DNA from 4 places in the Rhizobium sp. PL01 genome. Region 1 is predicted to be linked to each of the others. Evidence: riboswitches for the same ligand, from Rfam matches in the RefSeq annotation. Region 1 holds a riboswitch; each other region holds the start of a gene.
What was found. Region 1 has a riboswitch for cobalamin ahead of metE (5-methyltetrahydropteroyltriglutamate--homocysteine S-methyltransferase). Riboswitches for the same ligand answer to the same signal wherever they lie in the genome.
Positions count from the first base shown of each region.

Region 1 (4,235 bases):
CGCTCGGCACACGTGGCGAATGGATATCGTAGACGCCCGGTCCGATCTCGTTCGGATAACCACGCCCGGTAAACGCCGTCAGCAGCTCCATCTTAGACCGGGAGGTCTCGATGGAGATCACGTCGGCATCCATGGCAGCGATGGCCGGCATGATGTCGTTGAACTCCGAGTAGCACATATGCGTATGGATCTGCGTCTCGTCCGGCACGCCGGTCGAGCAAAGATGAAAGCTCTCTACCGCCCAATCGAGATAGGCCTTCCACTCCGCGCGGCGCAGCGGCAGTCCCTCGCGCAGGGCCGCTTCGTCGATCTGGATCATCGCCGCACCTGCTTCGGCGAGATCATGGATCTCGTCGCGAATGGCCAGCGCAATCTGCTTGCAGACCGTGCTGCGGGGAAGATCATCGCGGACGAATGACCAGTTGAGGATCGTCACCGGTCCGGTCAGCATGCCCTTGACGGTCTTGGATGTCAGCGACTGGGCAAATTTCCACCAGGAAACCGTCATCGGTTTCGGGCGCGAAACGTCACCATAGATGATCGGTGGGCGAACATAACGCGAGCCGTAGCTCTGTACCCAGGCATGCTGGGTAAAGGCAAAGCCGCAAAGCTGTTCGCCAAAATACTGCACCATGTCGTTGCGCTCGAACTCGCCATGCACAAGCACGTCGATGCCGATCTCTTCCTGCCAGCGGATCGCCTGCTCTGTCTCACGCTCAAGAAAGGCCTGGTAATCGACATAGGAAAGCGCGCCCTTTGCATGCTGCGAGCGGGCCTTGCGCACATCGGCCGTCTGCGGGAACGAACCGATCGTCGTCGTCGGAAACAGTGGCAAGCGCAATTTCTGCTGCTGCAGCTTCTGCCGCTTCGCAAACGGTGACGTGCGTTTCAGCATGCCGGCATCCACCTGCTTCAAACGGCCTGCAACCAGCGGATCATGCACCTTGACCGAGGTCAAACGCGCATTCGCCGCCGCGATCGATGTTGCAAACACCAGGTTTGCCTGGGCGCTGCCGGTATCGAAGGCCTTTGCCAGCAAGGCGAGTTCGTCAAGTTTCTGGGTTGCGAAGGCAAGCCAGGAGACCAGTTCCGCATCAACCGCCGTTTCAAGGGCAAGATCGATCGGCACGTGCAGCAGGGACGAGGACGGCGCCAGCTGCACCTTGGCATGTCCATGCGCCTCGATCAGCGGCTGGATGCGCTTGAACAGCCCGGCAAGATCAGCGCGCCACACATTGCGTCCGTCGATGATACCGAGGGAAAGGACAAGATCCGCAGGTGCCTTGTCGATCAGAACTGCGACCTGCTGTGGTGCGCGGGCCAGATCGACATGCAAGCCTGCCACCGGCAATTTCAATGCGACCGCGAGATTGTCACCGATCGCGCCAAAATAGGTTGCCAGCATCACCTTGAGGCTGGGAGCCGCAGTGCGAAGCGTCTGATAGGCATGCGCGAAAGCGGCCCGTTCGGCATCGGAAAGGTCGAGTACGAGGCAGGGCTCGTCGACCTGCACCCAGTCGGCGCCGGCCTGCGCAAGCTCTGTCAGCAACTTGGCATAGACCGGCAGCAGCCTGCCGAGAAGGCTGAGCGGCGACATGCCATCCTGTGCTGCCTTGCCGAGTTTCAGGAATGTCAGCGGCCCGAGAATGACTGGACGTGTGTGGATCCCCAGCGCCTTAGCCTCAAGAAAGGCCTCGAGCGGCCGGTTGGCTGTCAGCTCAAATGCCTGATCGACCGTGAATTCCGGAACCATATAGTGATAGTTGGTGTCGAACCACTTGGTCATCTCCAGCGCCGGAACGCCGTGACCATGCTCGGCATGACCGCAGCTCGCATGTCCACCGCCCTGACTGCCACGTGCCATAGCGAAATAGGTATCGAGATCCACCGGACCACCCTTCCAGCCATAGGCAGCGGGAATGGCACCGACCATGACGGCGGTATCGAGAACGTGGTCATAAAGCGAGAAATCATTGGAGGGGATGACGTTGATCCCCTTGTCTTTCTGGAGTGTCCAGTTTTTGGCCCTGAGGCCTTTGGCTGTAGTGAGCAGGTCTTCTACGCCCGATTTTCCGGCCCAGTAGCGTTCCAGCGCAAACTTCAGCTCGCGCTTTGCACCAATTCTGGGAAAGCCCAGATTTGCTGTCGTGATGGTCATTTTCCTTACCCCGATTGTTAAGGGCAAGGCACTGGCGGACGCGTTGCAGATTGAACGGGAGACATGGCCTGCCGTTTCGCAAAGCGGCGCACCGGGACACCCCGCCCGTGGACGTTATCTATCGCGGCAGGTCTCCTGGCTTGCGGGTCATCGTCGCTGTCCGGTCTTCCCAGGGCATTCGCGTCCCAGTGACTTAGTTGAACAGAAACTCGCCGCTTACAGTTGCGGGGGCAGCTCCGGCATGGACACCTTGCGGCATCGCACCGAATTCCCTCTTAGCTCCGGATGCGAACTCCGGAGAACCACGATCCGGCAAACATGCGGCAAATGGATAGTCCCGTCAAGAGACATAAAGAAATGCTTATGTCTTTAAATGAAGCAAGGTGCGTGAGCACGGCAATAGCCATCAAAGCCCGGGACACTGCCCTGGGCCTTCGATATTCCGTCACACGACGAGAGCTGTTGCACGTCGGACTTAATCGCGCGACGGTGGCAATCGTAGCTTGAGTGAGGAGCAGCGCGCTGACGGCTCCGTTCGCGCTACAGTACAATCGGATCGTCGCGATCAAGCGCCGCGCGCAGCCTTTCCGTCAGGGCGTTCGACGGGCTCATCGCAATGCCTCCCTGAACGTCACGGTTTCCGCCGGCGGCAGAGACACGCGGCTATCGGGCGCATCGGCGCCAAACAACGCGTTGTGTAGATGGCTGAGCCCGATCGCCGCCGCACCAACAATGGCCGCGCGGGGCCCGAGCTGGCTCGCCTCGATATCGACGGGATAGGGAAAGCAGGTTGGCAGGAATTTGCGGATGCGCTCGATCAGTTCCGGCCGCAGACCGATCGAGCCACCCATGATGACCTTTTCCGGGTTGGCAATCGCCGCAATGGCACTGATGCCACGGGCCAGATATTTCGCCGTCTCGTCCAGGGTCGCTTTGGCATGCACATCGCCGCTGGCCGCCCGTTCAAAGATGATCGGCACCGCCACCGTCTCGCCGGATGCCGCAGCGTAATGTTCCATGATGCCGATCGAAGCTGTGACCCGCTCGAACGCACCGGTGCGCAGCGATTCCGGATCGAAAGGATCGGCACCGAACGGCAGGAAGCCCAGCTCACCGGCGGCATTCATCGCGCCGCGCACCAATTGGCCGCCGACCATCAAGCCGCCACCGATACCGGTGCCGACCGCGATAAAGGCGAGATTGTCGATTCCCTGCCCCTGTCCCAGCCAATTCTCACCCAGCACCGCCAGATTGACGTCGTTCTCCAGGATCACGTCCATGCCGAGCGCCTTTTCGAAGGCGGCGGCAACGTTCATCGTATCGAAATCGGAGATATTCGGCGCAAGCAGGATGCGACCGGTCTTTGCGTCCGGTGCACCCGGTGCGCCGATGACCGCCATGCGGATGCGCTCGCGCGGAATGTTCAGATGATTTGCCGCCTGTGCGCAGAGTTCGGCGATCTGATCGACAACGAACTGGCCCCCACGCCGATCGGTTGCAACCACTTCCTCGGCAAAAACCTGGCAGGCCAGATCGGCAATCGCCAAACGGATCTTCGTGCCGCCGAGATCGACAGCGGCAATATAGGCAGCATTCGGCACGAGTTCATAGGTCACCGCCGTGCGCCCGACATGGCCGCTGGTGCGGCCGGTTTCGCGCACCCAGTCATCCAGCTCCAGTTGGCGGACGATTTCGGAAATGGTCTGCTTGGAGAGCCCCGTCTGCTTTGAAATCGAGGCGCGGGAGATCGGTCCGTTCTGGATGATCGCCTCCATCACGGCCCTTTGGGAAAACTTCCGGGAGATGCGCAGGGTTTCGCTCACAGATATCTCAATTAATTCGTTCTATCACCGATCTAATAGTTTGGATAGAATATGAGTCAACTGTAAAATGAAGTGACAGTCAGGACGAGACAGTTTTCGCCGCCGGAGCAATCATCGCGCCGCGGCATCGGAGGGCCGTTTTTCAGCGCCCACGCACTTGAAATCTGATTCTGGAGGACGCGTTACACGCTAGCCGTGGTTCATGCATAACGTGCGAACGAAGTCGTATAATATTGAATTACATGTAAAATATC
Region 1 is NZ_JAWQUM010000008.1:128,155-132,389, forward strand. Features, by position in the region: gene metE (5-methyltetrahydropteroyltriglutamate--homocysteine S-methyltransferase) at 1-2,158, opposite strand, end outside; cobalamin riboswitch at 2,266-2,480, opposite strand; gene R6X40_RS19255 (ROK family transcriptional regulator) at 2,767-3,981, opposite strand; gene R6X40_RS19260 (phosphate/phosphite/phosphonate ABC transporter substrate-binding protein) at 4,234-4,235, opposite strand, start outside.

Region 2 (4,235 bases), on a different contig from region 1:
TGCCGTAGTTCCAACCGGCGAAAAGGAAGTCGGCGTCGGCATTGAGCAGCACTTCCTTGGTTGGATACTTTTCCGACAATTCAGGGAGTTCCTTGACCCCTTCGCGCAGCTTTTCATCCAGCGTCTTCCAGCCGGAAATGCCGGTATAGCCAACCATGTGGTCCTGCAGTTGCAGAGCCAGCATCATCTCGGTGAGATTGACATCGTTGGAAATCGCCCGCTGCGGAGCGCTATCGAAGGTGACGTCGCGGTTGCAGCTCTTGACGGTGACCGGATAGGCAAACGCCGGCATGGCGATGAATGCCGTGGCGAGGAAACCCGCAGCGGAGGCGAGCAGGCGGAAAGAGGGCATGATTGGTCCTTTCGGTTCAGGCGGTCTTGAGGGAAAATGAAAAACGCGCGGCGGCATTGCCCTGTGCGGGGTGAGAAAGGGCCGTTACGCCGAAGGTGGTCGAAATTGCGTGGGTTGTCAGTACTTCGTTCGGGAGGCCGAAACCGACCATCCGGCCATCGCGCATCAGCGCCACATGGGTGGCAAACGCACCGGCCAGGTTGATATCATGCAGCGTCGTGACGATGGTTAGCTTCAGCCCGGCCAGCAGATGGAGAATTTCCAGCTGGTGGCGGATATCGAGATGGTTGGTCGGTTCGTCGAGAATGATGATGTCCGGCTCCTGCGCCAGTGCGCGGGCAACCAGTACCCGCTGCTTCTCGCCGCCCGACAGCGTCGCGAACTGGCGATTGGCCATAGGGACGAGATCGAGATGTTCGAGGCAATGGGCGACCTGCGCTCGATCATTGTCCGTCCAGCCTGTCAGGCCTTGGCGCCTTGGAATCCGGCCCATCATCACCACATCAAGGACGGTGAACGGGAAATCGGCCGGCATCTCCTGCAGCACGACGGCAACTCGACGGGCCGCAGCCTGGGCGGAAAGCGTGCGCATATCCTCGCCGTCGATTTCGACGCGGCCTTCCAGTGGTGTCACGCCACGATAGAGGCAGCGCAGCAGCGATGTCTTGCCAGCACCATTCGGCCCGACGATGGCAAGCCGGTTGCCAGCCTCCAGGGAAAAGCTGACGTCGCGAACGAGGAACAGATTGGTTTTTGGCCCCCAACTCACGTTCAAGACGTTCAGGCTGGCACCCCGCCCGTCGCAGCTCATCGATTGTCTCCCGGGATCACGGTTTTCATTGAACGCGCTCCCCGCTATGTTCCGAAACAAGGAAGGCGGCCGGAATGCGGGCAATGGTCTTGCCACCGAGACCGCGAGGGCGTTCGGCTTCGCGTGTCAGGCCATCCGGCCGTTCGGCATAGGTCGTGGCGAAATCCACCAGCGCGCCGATATCCGTATCCGGTGCGATATCACCAAACAGATAGGTTGCCTTGCCGCTGGCCTGGAACGCGATCGTGCAGGGCCGCCGGCAACCTGCCATGCAGACGGTACCCTCGATAGAGAAGTCGGACCCACTGCCAACACCTAGGCGCGACAGGCTGTTGTTGAGGCGGGCGAGCAGTTCCAGTCCCGGGCGGCACGCGGTTCCGGTGATCCGGCAATCGGTGCAGACGGTTATGATGTGCTGTGGATGATGCGCCATGTTTTACCCCCGGTGGCGACGTCCGGAGTCCACATGGCGATAAACTGCAGGCGCGCAACAGCGCTGCTTTCAAGCCAGATTTTTTCCATCGGAACACCCCGTCCGTTGCAGTTGATCATCGATGATGGCAGGTCTCCTGGCTCGCGGGTCAGTGCGCATCCACCCCTTCCCGGCTTTTGGCCAGTGGGATGTTGTGAATGCACTCTCCGCTTACAGTTGCGGGGGCAGCCACGGTTTTGGCCCCTGATGGGTCATCCTCACCGTGTTCCCTTTTCAGCCGCTCCAGGGTCACCTGGAAGCAGCACCATCAACACGACATTTCGCATGATTCCACCGACCAAACAACGCCGGATACCGATCTTTCAATATCCTCGTTACGACTGTAATGTTATTCAGTTACATGATATTGGTCAAGTGCCGCAGTTGCCAACTGTTGTGAGTAGCGCCCACAATTTGGACGATCTCACTGGGCCCGATCACCCTTGGTGAAAACACTCCCGAGTGTATCCCCTTGCACGATGTGGTGGAGAAAATGTCTGTTCCCGCGGTAACCGCCGGCCCGGCAGGTTGAGCATAATTAGGTTCCATCAACTGTGTCGGAGCGTAAAATGCATTTTCTCAATCTCGCTGAACACCCGGAACGAAGCGTCGCGATCTTTGCCCTTGTCGTGTGGATCGCAACGATTGGACGGGCGATTGCCATTACCCATGGCTGATGCTGAGTTCAGCGACAACGAGGCCGGAGGGTAAGAGCGGCCAATAGTGGCCTTGGCTGTGGGGTGTTTTGGCCTGTTCTTCAACGTTTCCGGCCGAAAATTGTCAGATTGATGAAGGGCGTTCCTGCTAAAGTTTGAGGGCATGCGCAAAAGTCTATGCGAATTATGTGAGAAATTTTGCCCTACGCTCTGGATTTGGTTCGTAAATTGCTCTACTGCCCCTGCCATCTCTTTAGTGAACATCAGACTTTGAAAGATTCACATGCAAGTATTGGTTCGCGATAACAACGTCGATCAGGCTCTCCGAGTGTTGAAGAAGAAGCTTCAGCGCGAAGGTGTCTTCCGTGAAATGCGTATGCGGGAAGCATACGAGAAGCCGTCCGTCAAAAAGGCGCGCCAGAAGGCTGAGGCAATCAGCCGTCAGCGGAAGAACGCGCGCAAGCAGCTTCAGCGCGAAGGCCTTCTGCCTGCGCCGAAGAAGAAGCCAATGACCCGCTAATATCAGCGGTTTCTGACGAGATTGGGCTTTCTAGTCCAAGGCGTGTCCGGCATCCGGGCGCGCCTCGTCTTGTTTTTCAATGATTTGATTTGGAAGACTCGGGTTCCCCCTGCCGTGACGCTCGGTGCTGGGCGAAGTCAGTGGTCGGCCGATAGCACCGTCGTGCAAGGTCACCGCCTGCCCTGTTATGGTCATCGCCTTTTGCGCTCAAACGATTCGGTCAAATAACTGTCGCTATTTCCGGGGCGCTGCCGCCATTGTGCTCGCTGAAAGCCTTGGCCTTGCCCCATCCGCGTTCACTGACGCCGATGCCCGCCATGTTTCGGCGGTTCACTCTCCTGCGGACTGGCGGTGGTCACCTCCCGCCACGATCATCTCGTCTCTGCTTCTCTGGCGTTCAAGGGGCGGGGTGTGATCATGTTCCCGCATTGCCGAAAACAGATTTGAGTTCCATGCCGCATACTGCCGCTGTGAAGCTTCGGGGAATTTAACGCAAAAGGAAATATTTCCTACACATAGGAATTTTATTCCTATCTACTTCTGATTGATTCTAGAGGTAGATCAATGGACCAGTCCCAAATCGACAGAGATCGCGGCATTCGGCTTAAGCAGGCCATGGCGATGCGCAAACGTGCCTCCTTGCCCCATGTGTCGCGGCCTGGCTGTTGATGGTCCGTAACGAAACACTTTCAAACCGCAGAATTTACCAGGTTCGCTTTTAAGCGGCATAAACCAATGGAAGTTTCAATATGGCAACCTATTGCAACATCACGCTGAACGCCAACATCCCGCATGGGCCAGATATTCTCGACAAGCCTTGCAAGGTTGTCTCTAGCTACCCTAATGGCAGCTTTTCCCTTCCGTATTCCGCCACTGTGTTTGCTTGGCCAACCGCCAATACGGTGCGCATCAGCTCCCCGACGCTGAACATCGATGCTGCCTGGGTTGGCGCCAGTGGTGGGACGTTGTCAATTCAAACCGGCGCCGGCCTCACTTACGGGATTACCAACTTTGCCAAAATGTGAAAAGGCGGTTTCTTAGGTCGATGCCTCGCTGATCCGATCTCACAAGACCGGCCGCTGGGCTGCTGTCCGAACGGACACGCGCAGCGGCCATGTTCGTGCGAGCCCGTGTTGCGGGACCCCAACGCTTACGCTAAGCCTCCGCCGCACCAACGGCAGGGAACTTGTCGTTCGGTGAGACGCGCGGAGGAAAATATGCCGGATCGATCGCTTGTCACCTATGTCGGCGTTGCCCATCCGTGGATGTGCGATGTCATGGGGCATATGAACGTCCGTCACTATGCCGCGATGTTCGACGATGCGAGCTTCCAGCTTCTTGGTCATATCGCCGGAACCGAAGCTCTCGCCGATACAAGCCGCGGCTGGGCCGATGTTCGTTCCGAAGTCGAATACAAGCACGAA
Region 2 is NZ_JAWQUM010000012.1:18,786-23,020, reverse strand. Features, by position in the region: gene R6X40_RS24770 (ABC transporter substrate-binding protein) at 1-352, opposite strand, end outside; gene R6X40_RS24765 (ABC transporter ATP-binding protein) at 369-1,163, opposite strand; gene R6X40_RS24760 (DUF1636 domain-containing protein) at 1,189-1,596, opposite strand; cobalamin riboswitch at 1,705-1,920, opposite strand; gene rpsU (30S ribosomal protein S21) at 2,575-2,811, shown strand; gene R6X40_RS24750 (hypothetical protein) at 3,561-3,836, shown strand; gene R6X40_RS24745 (acyl-CoA thioesterase) at 4,029-4,235, shown strand, end outside.
Region 2: another riboswitch for cobalamin. It lies ahead of R6X40_RS24760 (DUF1636 domain-containing protein); the one in region 1 lies ahead of metE (5-methyltetrahydropteroyltriglutamate--homocysteine S-methyltransferase).

Region 3 (4,235 bases), on a different contig from region 1:
GCTGCTTGCCGGCCGGGGTATCTGAGGAATATGCGCCGGATGAGGGCGCTTGATATCCAGGGTCGAGGGCATGGACAATTCAGCTTCCAGAAGTGCCATCTCGATGAGGAACACAAGCATCCTTTTGTCGCTACGTTCGGCGCTCATCTTCGAGGCCTGGAGAAGTTCATAGGTCAGATCTTTGGTTCGCATATGTCACGTCCCGTATCGATTGCCCTCTGAAATTAACCAATGCAACTTACGCGAGGCTTTCCAGCTTCAAACACCCCTTGATGGTGATCAGTCTTGGCCCGGCTGCTGGGCGGTGGGCGGCCATGCCGGGCGGCTTATCAGCCGCTCGGCAGTTCCAGCACGTCACGCCTCGATTTGCACATCCCCGATCGGGCGCGAACAGCAGGCGAGGATATAGCCCTCATCGATTTCGTCGTCGAGGATGCCACCATTGTGGTTCATCTCGACCTCTCCTGAAATCTTCATCACCCGGCAGGTGCCGCATAACCCGCCCTCGCAGGCAGCGCCGATGCGGACGCCGGCCGAGCGTGCCGTCTGCAGGATGGTCTGGCCGGGCTGACACTTGGCGTCCTTGCCGGCCATGGTGAAGGTGATGGTGGAGACTGCTGCTGCGTCCACCTCCCCCGCTCCGGCGCGAATGGCAAGCTCTGCCGGATCCGGCGCGTTGGCCGGCTGAAAACTCTCTTCATGATAGCGGTTCATGTCGAAACCGACACTCTCGAGCATGGATTTGACGCCGCGCATGAACGGTTCCGGGCCGCAGCAGAACACGGTGCGTTCGCGGAAATCCGGCGCCAGCAGCGCCAGCTTGGACGTCTCGATGCGGCCACGCAGCCCGTGCCAGCTATGGCGCGGTGCATGGGTCTCGACGATGAAGCCGAGATTGAGGTTCGGCATGTTGCGCGAGATGTTTTCCAGTTCGTCGCGGAACAGCAGATCGTCCGGCTGGCGGGCGCAGGAGAGGAAGGAGACGTCAGTCTGCGGGGCGCAATCGGCCATCCAGCGGGTCATCGACATCATCGGCGTGATGCCGGACCCGGCGGAGATGAAGAGGTATTTTGCACCGGGATGGCGCACGAACGAGAAGTCGCCGAGCGGACCGAAGGCTTTGAGTTTCATGCCCGGTTTCAGGTTATCAAACATCCAGCGCGTGCCGATGCTCGACGCCTGGGCCTTAACGGTGACGGCCACGGAAAACGGCCGCGACGGCGTCGAGGACAATGTGTAGGTGCGCATCACCGGATCGTCTGGCGTCACCGGTAGCTCGAGTGTGACGAACTGGCCCGGCAGATATCGGAACCAGCTGTCCTTGTCGGCCTTGAAGCCGAATGTCATCACATCCGGCCCTTCGGCGGTGACGGAAATGCACTCCAGCAATTGCTGCCGGTCATTGAACGGCTGCAACTCGTCGAAGTGCCGGAAGGATGAGGCAATCGTCATGTCAGGCGACCCGAACCAGAGGAGTGGAGATCGAGCTGCCCTTCAGGCGATCCGCCAGGAAGTTTGTGTACCATTCGACGAACTGCATCACGCCACCCTCGTGTTCCGGCGAATAGGGGCCGGGCTGGTAGGCAGGCGAGCGGATGCCAAAGGCATTTTCCTCGACGATCTGGCGGTCCTGATCGTTGGTCTCGGTCCAGACGTGGGTCAGTTCCTCGAGGTTATAATCGACGCCTTCGACCGCGTCCTTGTGCACCAGCCATTTGGTGGTGACCTGGGTGAGTTCCGGGCCGAGCGGCAGGACGCGGAAGGTGATGGCGTGATCGGCCAGCACGTGGTTCCAGGTACTCGGATAATGGAACAGCAACAGCGTGCCGATATGGCTCTGGCTGACATCGTTGGAGAGTTGGCGCTTGACGGCGCGCTTTCCCGACATCGTGTAGCTTTCGGCACCCTCGATCAACGGCATGCGGGCAACACGGAACTGGCCGGATGGATCCATCTTGAACTCGCTCGGCAGGCCGGACGATTCGCAATGTTCCCAGTGAGCGGCGATGACCGGATCGTCCTTGGCGCCCTGCACGCCGGTTGCCGTCGGCGCTTCCGGGTAGGTGCGGCAGAGTTCCGGGTGATTTGCGGCGCAGTGATAGCACTCGCGGTTGTTTTCCCAGACGAGCTTCCAGTTGCCTTTCTCGATGATCGTGCTTTCAAACGCGACCTTGGTGTCCTTGAGATTGTGCGGCGTGACATAGGACGAGACCATGTCGCGCACCGGCTGGAAATCCATCGCCTCTTCGGCGAGGCAGATAAAGATGTAACCGCCGATGGTTTCGCAATGGATCGGTTTCAGGCCATGCTGGTTCTTGTCGAAATCCTCGCCCATCTGGCGGGCAAACAGCAGCTTGCCGTCGAGCTCATAGGTCCACTGGTGATAGGGACAGACAAGCTTGGCGGACGAACCCTTGGCGCCAGCACAGACACGCGAGCCACGATGGCGGCAGGAATTGTGCAAGGCGCGGACAGTGCCGGTGCGATCGCGGACGACCACGACCGGATATTCGCCAACCTGTACGGTGAAATAATTGCCGGACTTCGGGATTTCGCAGTCATGGCCGATGAACAGCCAGTCCTTGTACCAGATCTCAGTCATATCGAGCTTGTAGAGATCGGGATCGGTATAGAAAGCCTGCTCCAGGCTGTGCGTATCGCGCCGGTTTTTCAATTTGCGAAGGACTTCACTGCGGAGATCCATGGTCATTTCCTTGTGCTCGCCAACCTTTTTGAAGGGTGCTGCAGGCAGGAAAGGAACCACCGCCGCGCCGGGAGAGCGCGTGATTATCGTGGTTCTCCTTCCGGCTGCCCGCCGCAACCCAGATATCAATTTCGCTACAAGGCTGGTTTCCGGGCTCTGGAGCTGTCCTTGCGGACGATCCCGGCGCCTTCCCGGATTTCTCCAGTGGCCTTTTGCCGAGGTTTCGCTCCACCACCGTTGCGGGGGCAGCGCCGGATTTCGACCGGCTTCCCAATTCTCCACCCTCCCTATAAAGGCGGCACCTTGAGTGTCTTCATCTAATCCTCACTTCCGGTAATATAGCCGCCAATTAACGACATCCGATTCCAGAAAGACGACACGGAAAATATTGCGTGAAACAACGCTGGGGTCTGGCTATTTTATAAGCAGAAACAATGTCATCCGCCGAATATTCGGCAAATGGCGCCTTTTCGGCCAAACGCCGTTTCAATTGGCACAAACGGCCCCTCATTGCGACATTCAACGCCGCCAGCGGCGCCCCTGCCGACGTCGCGCGCAAGCCCCGTACCATGGCACGCGGGTAGCGTGACGAAAGACTGCGTTAACCCTGACAATGTAGCCTCTTCCGATCAAGCGTTTACGCCCCGGCAATGCCTTGTCCGCATTCCGTCGCATTCTGGTACAGGCCGATGTCAAACTTGAGATATTTCGATTCTGCCGTGGTCAAGAAACCGGCTCCCTTGCCGAAGGCGGCGATCTATACCGAATTCCTGCGGACAGGACGGATCAACCGGCACCAGCAGGAATGGAGCGCCGTTGAAAAACGCTATCTGACCCATCAGGAAGTTGCCACCCGCACCGGCAAGAAGCTCGAAGTCGCCGGGAGCGTGACGCATGACCGGATCAACAGTTTCCACCGTTCGATCCGTTTTCCCAAACTGCTTTTTCACCGCACGCTCGCCGATAGCCCGCATCTCGGCTATTGCCATGTGACGGCAGCGCGGACGAAATTCGCCAAATTCGAGGATGTCCGCTGGTCGTTCTACATTGCCAATTTCTTCTCTGATATCGGCGACGACCAGCATTTTTTCGAGAAGATCAAGATCGGTTACGCGCGGATGTATTTCGCTGTCGCCACGGAGATGGACGCCGAGGCCGGAAAACTGACCGTCAATCGTGCGGTGCACGACAACGGCCTGTTGTTTCGCACCCGCGATCCCAAGGAAGCGCTGAAAAACGTGCTTCTGCTCGGCGCCCGCAACTCAGAGCTTCGCAAGATCATCGGCAGCCTCTGATCACTGCTTGTAGATCAGCCAGTCGCGCCCGGGCGGCTGCTCGCTTTCGGCGCCGTGGACGACCGTCTGGTCTCCGCCCTTGCCCTGCGCCCTGGCGAGTGCCTTTTCCGCCGTGCCGACGAGATCGAAGGCGTTGCTGGCGTCATCCGACATGCATATGCCCACCGAAAGCGTCACGCAGCCAAGATCGCGCCCGGTCTTTGGGTGCTTGAAATGCGTGCCGCGCAAAGCCGAGC
Region 3 is NZ_JAWQUM010000003.1:235,460-239,694, reverse strand. Features, by position in the region: gene R6X40_RS08880 (hypothetical protein) at 1-192, opposite strand, end outside; gene R6X40_RS08875 (hybrid-cluster NAD(P)-dependent oxidoreductase) at 355-1,452, opposite strand; gene R6X40_RS08870 (aromatic ring-hydroxylating dioxygenase subunit alpha) at 1,454-2,704, opposite strand; cobalamin riboswitch at 2,827-3,025, opposite strand; gene R6X40_RS08865 (DUF6656 family protein) at 3,394-3,999, shown strand; gene R6X40_RS08860 (diguanylate cyclase domain-containing protein) at 4,000-4,235, opposite strand, start outside.
Region 3: another riboswitch for cobalamin. It lies ahead of R6X40_RS08870 (aromatic ring-hydroxylating dioxygenase subunit alpha); the one in region 1 lies ahead of metE (5-methyltetrahydropteroyltriglutamate--homocysteine S-methyltransferase).

Region 4 (4,235 bases), on a different contig from region 1:
ATGCATGATATTCCTCGAGGGCGGCAATACCCCTCTCTGTCACGACGTGACATCTCCCCCTCGAGGGGAAGTGTCCGGCAGGATAGAGGGAGATATGCCGCGCTCATCATTTTCAAATCGCCGCTGCGATGGCAGCGCGTACGGCTGCTTCGTCCATGTCATGCAGGCCGATGACGACCAGACGAGTGCGGCGCACTTCGCCTACAGCCCAGGGGCGGTCGAAATACTGGTCGATGCGGGCACCGACACCCTGGATCAGCAGGCGCATCGGCTTGCCGGGAATATCCGCAAAGCCCTTTAGACGCAGCACGTCATGCTCGGCAATGATCGGCTTCAGCTTTTCGATGAAGGCTGCCGAATCGGCAATCGAGCCCAATTCAACGACGAAACTGTCGAACTCGTCATGGCTGTGCTCCTCGCCTGCCTCGTGTTCCATCTCGTGATGGGATTTGCGGTTGGCGATGTCGCTTTCGGTACCGACACCAAGGCCGAGCAGCACGGCAGCGGAAACCTCGCCGTTCTTCGCCTCGATCATCGTTGGCTTGCGGCTGGTGCGCGACGAAACCTCGTTGCGGACAAAGGCAAGGCCGGTCGAATCGAGCAGATCCGTCTTGTTGAGAATGATCAGGTCGGCGGCGGTCAGCTGGTCTTCGAACAATTCCTCGATCGGGCTTTCATGATCGAGATTGTCGTCGTTGACGCGCAGCGCATCGACCTTGTCATGATCGTCAGCAAACCGTCCGGCGGCAACGGCGGCGCTGTCAACAACGGTGATGACACCATCAACCGTCACCTGGGTGCGGATATCCGGCCAGTTGAAGGCAGCAATCAGCGGCTGCGGTAGCGCCAGACCGGATGTCTCGATGATAATGTGGTCCGGGCGGTTCTCGCGCTCCAAAAGCTTGGTCATGGTCGGAATGAAATCGTCGGCGACGGTGCAGCAGATGCAGCCATTGGTCAGCTCGATGATATCGTCCTCGCTGCAGGCTTCTGCGCCGCAGCCCTTCAAGACATCGCCATCGACGCCGAGATCACCAAACTCGTTGATGATCAGCGCAATGCGGCGGCCGCCGGCATTCTGCAGGATGTTGCGGATCATCGTCGTCTTGCCGGCGCCGAGGAAACCGGTGATGACAGTGGCCGGGATCTTACCGTGGGCGGCTTTTTCGGTGGTCATGGATCAACCCTTCATTTTCAGCGGCAATCCAGCCGCGATAAAATAGACGTCTGCGGATATCTCCGCAATGATTTGGTGCAGCCGGCCCGCATGGTCGCGAAAGTCGCGCGCCATCCGGTTCTCCGGCACGATGCCCAGCCCGACCTCGTTGGAAACGAACACCAGCCGGGCTTTGGCCTGCGGCACATAGGCCGCGAGTGTTTCAAATTCAGCGACCATATCGCGTTCTTCCATCATCAGATTGGTGACCCACAGGGTCAGGCAATCGATCAGAATGATGCGATCGGGTGCGTCGATCGCCTCCAGGCAGGCGGCAAGGTCAAGTGGCTCTTCATGGGTTTGCCAATCCCCCCCGCGGCGATCGCGATGTTCGCTAATCCTTGCCTGCATCTCGCCGTCCCACGCCCTTCCGGTCGCGACGTAATGCATGTCGAGAGCCGACGCCTTGACAAGTTTCTCGGCGAAGGCGGATTTACCGGAACGCGCGCCGCCCAGAACCAGCACGCTGCCTGACTGTATCGATGTCATGGAATGATCCAGGCCTCAGCGTAAGCCGGCAGAAAGTGCAATCCCTGGGCAACGCAAACCGGGATTTGCGGCAACGCAAGATGGGCCGTTCCGGGAACGGGATGATAGTGCCATGACAACCTCCGTGCTGGCATCGGGAGTGTCTCTCCCTGGATCGGGCGAACCCCAAGCTAAGATGGGGCCCTTGAGGATGGCAGGTCTCCTGGCTCACGGCGCCACGCACCCTCAAGGGGCACGAACGGGTTCGCCTCGCCTTCCCGGAGTGTTTTGCGCCAGATTGCGCTGTCGCAATCGACGGACATCACGAAGAGGTGGACGATTCGTAGACTTAGAGGCGTCCGGCCCCGGCTGATCGTGATGCCACTCCAGTGGCTTTTCCGGTTGGGCCGATCCTTGCCGCTGCCGCGAAATGCGCACAGTCCGGAGGCTTGGCTTTCCCGGATGGCGAACCCTGACCGTTCTACAGTCGCGGGGTCGGCTGCGATAAGGACGCCCGGTCTGGGTCCGGCCCGTCGCATTCCCATTTACTCCCAGCATGCAACCGCATACCGGGAACCATCCAATGGCTGATGATTAGGCGCTCACCTGGATCAAGTCAATTGCGGCACTATCTCCCGCCCCATGGTTAGGTCGGGCTTCGGCAAGACTTCACTTGATCTCCCATGCCATGCCTTTTAGGACGGCGCAGAGACAGGATGGCCAGGCGATGAAGATGAAAATTATACCGAAACTCGACCTGCGGCGGCTCGGCTATCTCTCGCTGCTTTTCGATATCGGGCGGATGCGGGCCTTTGCACGGCGAAGTGAACTCGGACTGGTGGTGGCGGGCGTCATTGTTGGTATCACGTCAGGCCTCGCCGTGACGGCGATGAGCATCATCTCCAGCCGCATGCACAGCCTGATTTTTGGAATTTCAGATGACCAGCGCCTGAGCGCGAGCGATCTTCAGGGCGAAATTTCCGTACTGATCGCGCCGGTCGTCGGCGGCATCATCCTTGGCCTGGTGATGATCCTGCTGGCGTCGTGGCGCAAGAAGCCGATGGTCGACCCGATTGAAGCAAACGCGCTGCACGGCGGCCGCCTTTCTCTGACAGACAGCATTATCGTCGCAGTCCAGAACCTGATCTCCAATGGTTTTGGCGCCTCCGTCGGGCTTGAGGCCGGTTACACGCAGCTTGCGTCAGGCATTGCCTCCAAGCTTGGCATTTCGCTGCAGCTTCGCCGCTCGGACCTGCGCACCCTGGTCGGTTGTGGCGCTGCCGGTGCCATTGCTGCCGCTTTTAATGCCCCGCTGACCGGCGCCTTCTATGCTTTCGAGCTGATCATCGGCACCTATACGATCGTGTCGCTGACACCCGTCATCGTTTCCGCCCTGGTTGCCAACCTCGTCGCTCGATGGCTCTATGCTGGCGATTTCACCATCGATGTCGGCCAGTTCGGCGCGGTCGTTCCGGCCGACTATCTGCCGGCGCTGCTGCTCGGCTGCTTCTGCGCCGGCATGGGCATCCTTTTGATGAAGGGCGTCTCGCTGATTGAGGGGCTTGCCCGCCGCAGCTCAATCCCCGCTCCCATACGCCCCGCGCTCGGTGGCATCGTCGTCGGCCTTTTGGCGCTCGTCTCTCCGCAGGTGCTTTCAGCCGGTCACGGCGCCCTGCACCTCAATCTCGCCAGTTCGCCGGCAATCCCGATGCTGATCGGCCTGTTCCTGCTGAAATCGCTCGCCTCGGCGGTATCGATCGGCTCCGGTTTTCGCGGCGGCCTGTTTTTCGCGTCACTGTTCATGGGCGCGCTGCTCGGCAAGCTGTTTGCCTTTTCCGCGCCCTACATCTTTGCCCACGCGACGCTGACACCGGTCATCTATGCCGTCGTCGGCATGAGCTCGCTGGCGGTCGCCGTCATCGGCGGTCCGCTGACCATGACCTTCCTGGCGCTGGAGATCACCGGCGACTTTCCGATCACTGTCCTCGTTCTTGCAGCCGTGATCACCTCATCGCTGGTCGTGCGAACCACCTTCGGCTACTCGTTCGCCACATGGCGCTTCCACCTGCGCGGCGAAAGTATCCGCAGCGCCCATGATGTCGGCTGGATCAGAAACCTCACTGTCGGCCGTCTGATGCGCACCGATGTCCGCACGATCGATATCCAGGCATCGCTGGAGGATTTCCGCCGCGACTTTCCGCTGGGGTCAACGCAACGGGTCGTCGTCGTCGATGGCGCAAAATATGCCGGCATCATTCAGGTGCCCGAAATCTATGCCAGCCCCATCGAGGCCACCGAAGAGCGACAGGACCTCTCCGGCTTCATCCGGCTTGCCAATGACTTCCTGCAGCCAAATATGAATGCCAAGCAGGCGGCCGCCCTGTTCGACACGACGGAGAGCGATGCGCTGGCCGTGGTCAACAACCTCATCGAACGGCGCGTCGTCGGCCTGCTGACAGAAAGCCACACGTTGCGCCGCTACAGCGAAGAACTGGACCGCAGGCGCCGTGAAGCTTCGGGAGAGATTTGAACCAAGCCCTGGTCAGGACAT
Region 4 is NZ_JAWQUM010000001.1:896,597-900,831, reverse strand. Features, by position in the region: gene cobN (cobaltochelatase subunit CobN) at 1-6, opposite strand, end outside; gene cobW (cobalamin biosynthesis protein CobW) at 113-1,177, opposite strand; gene cobU (bifunctional adenosylcobinamide kinase/adenosylcobinamide-phosphate guanylyltransferase) at 1,181-1,705, opposite strand; cobalamin riboswitch at 1,880-2,280, opposite strand; gene R6X40_RS04130 (chloride channel protein) at 2,424-4,214, shown strand; gene R6X40_RS04125 (cobyric acid synthase) at 4,227-4,235, opposite strand, start outside.
Region 4: another riboswitch for cobalamin. It lies ahead of cobU (bifunctional adenosylcobinamide kinase/adenosylcobinamide-phosphate guanylyltransferase); the one in region 1 lies ahead of metE (5-methyltetrahydropteroyltriglutamate--homocysteine S-methyltransferase).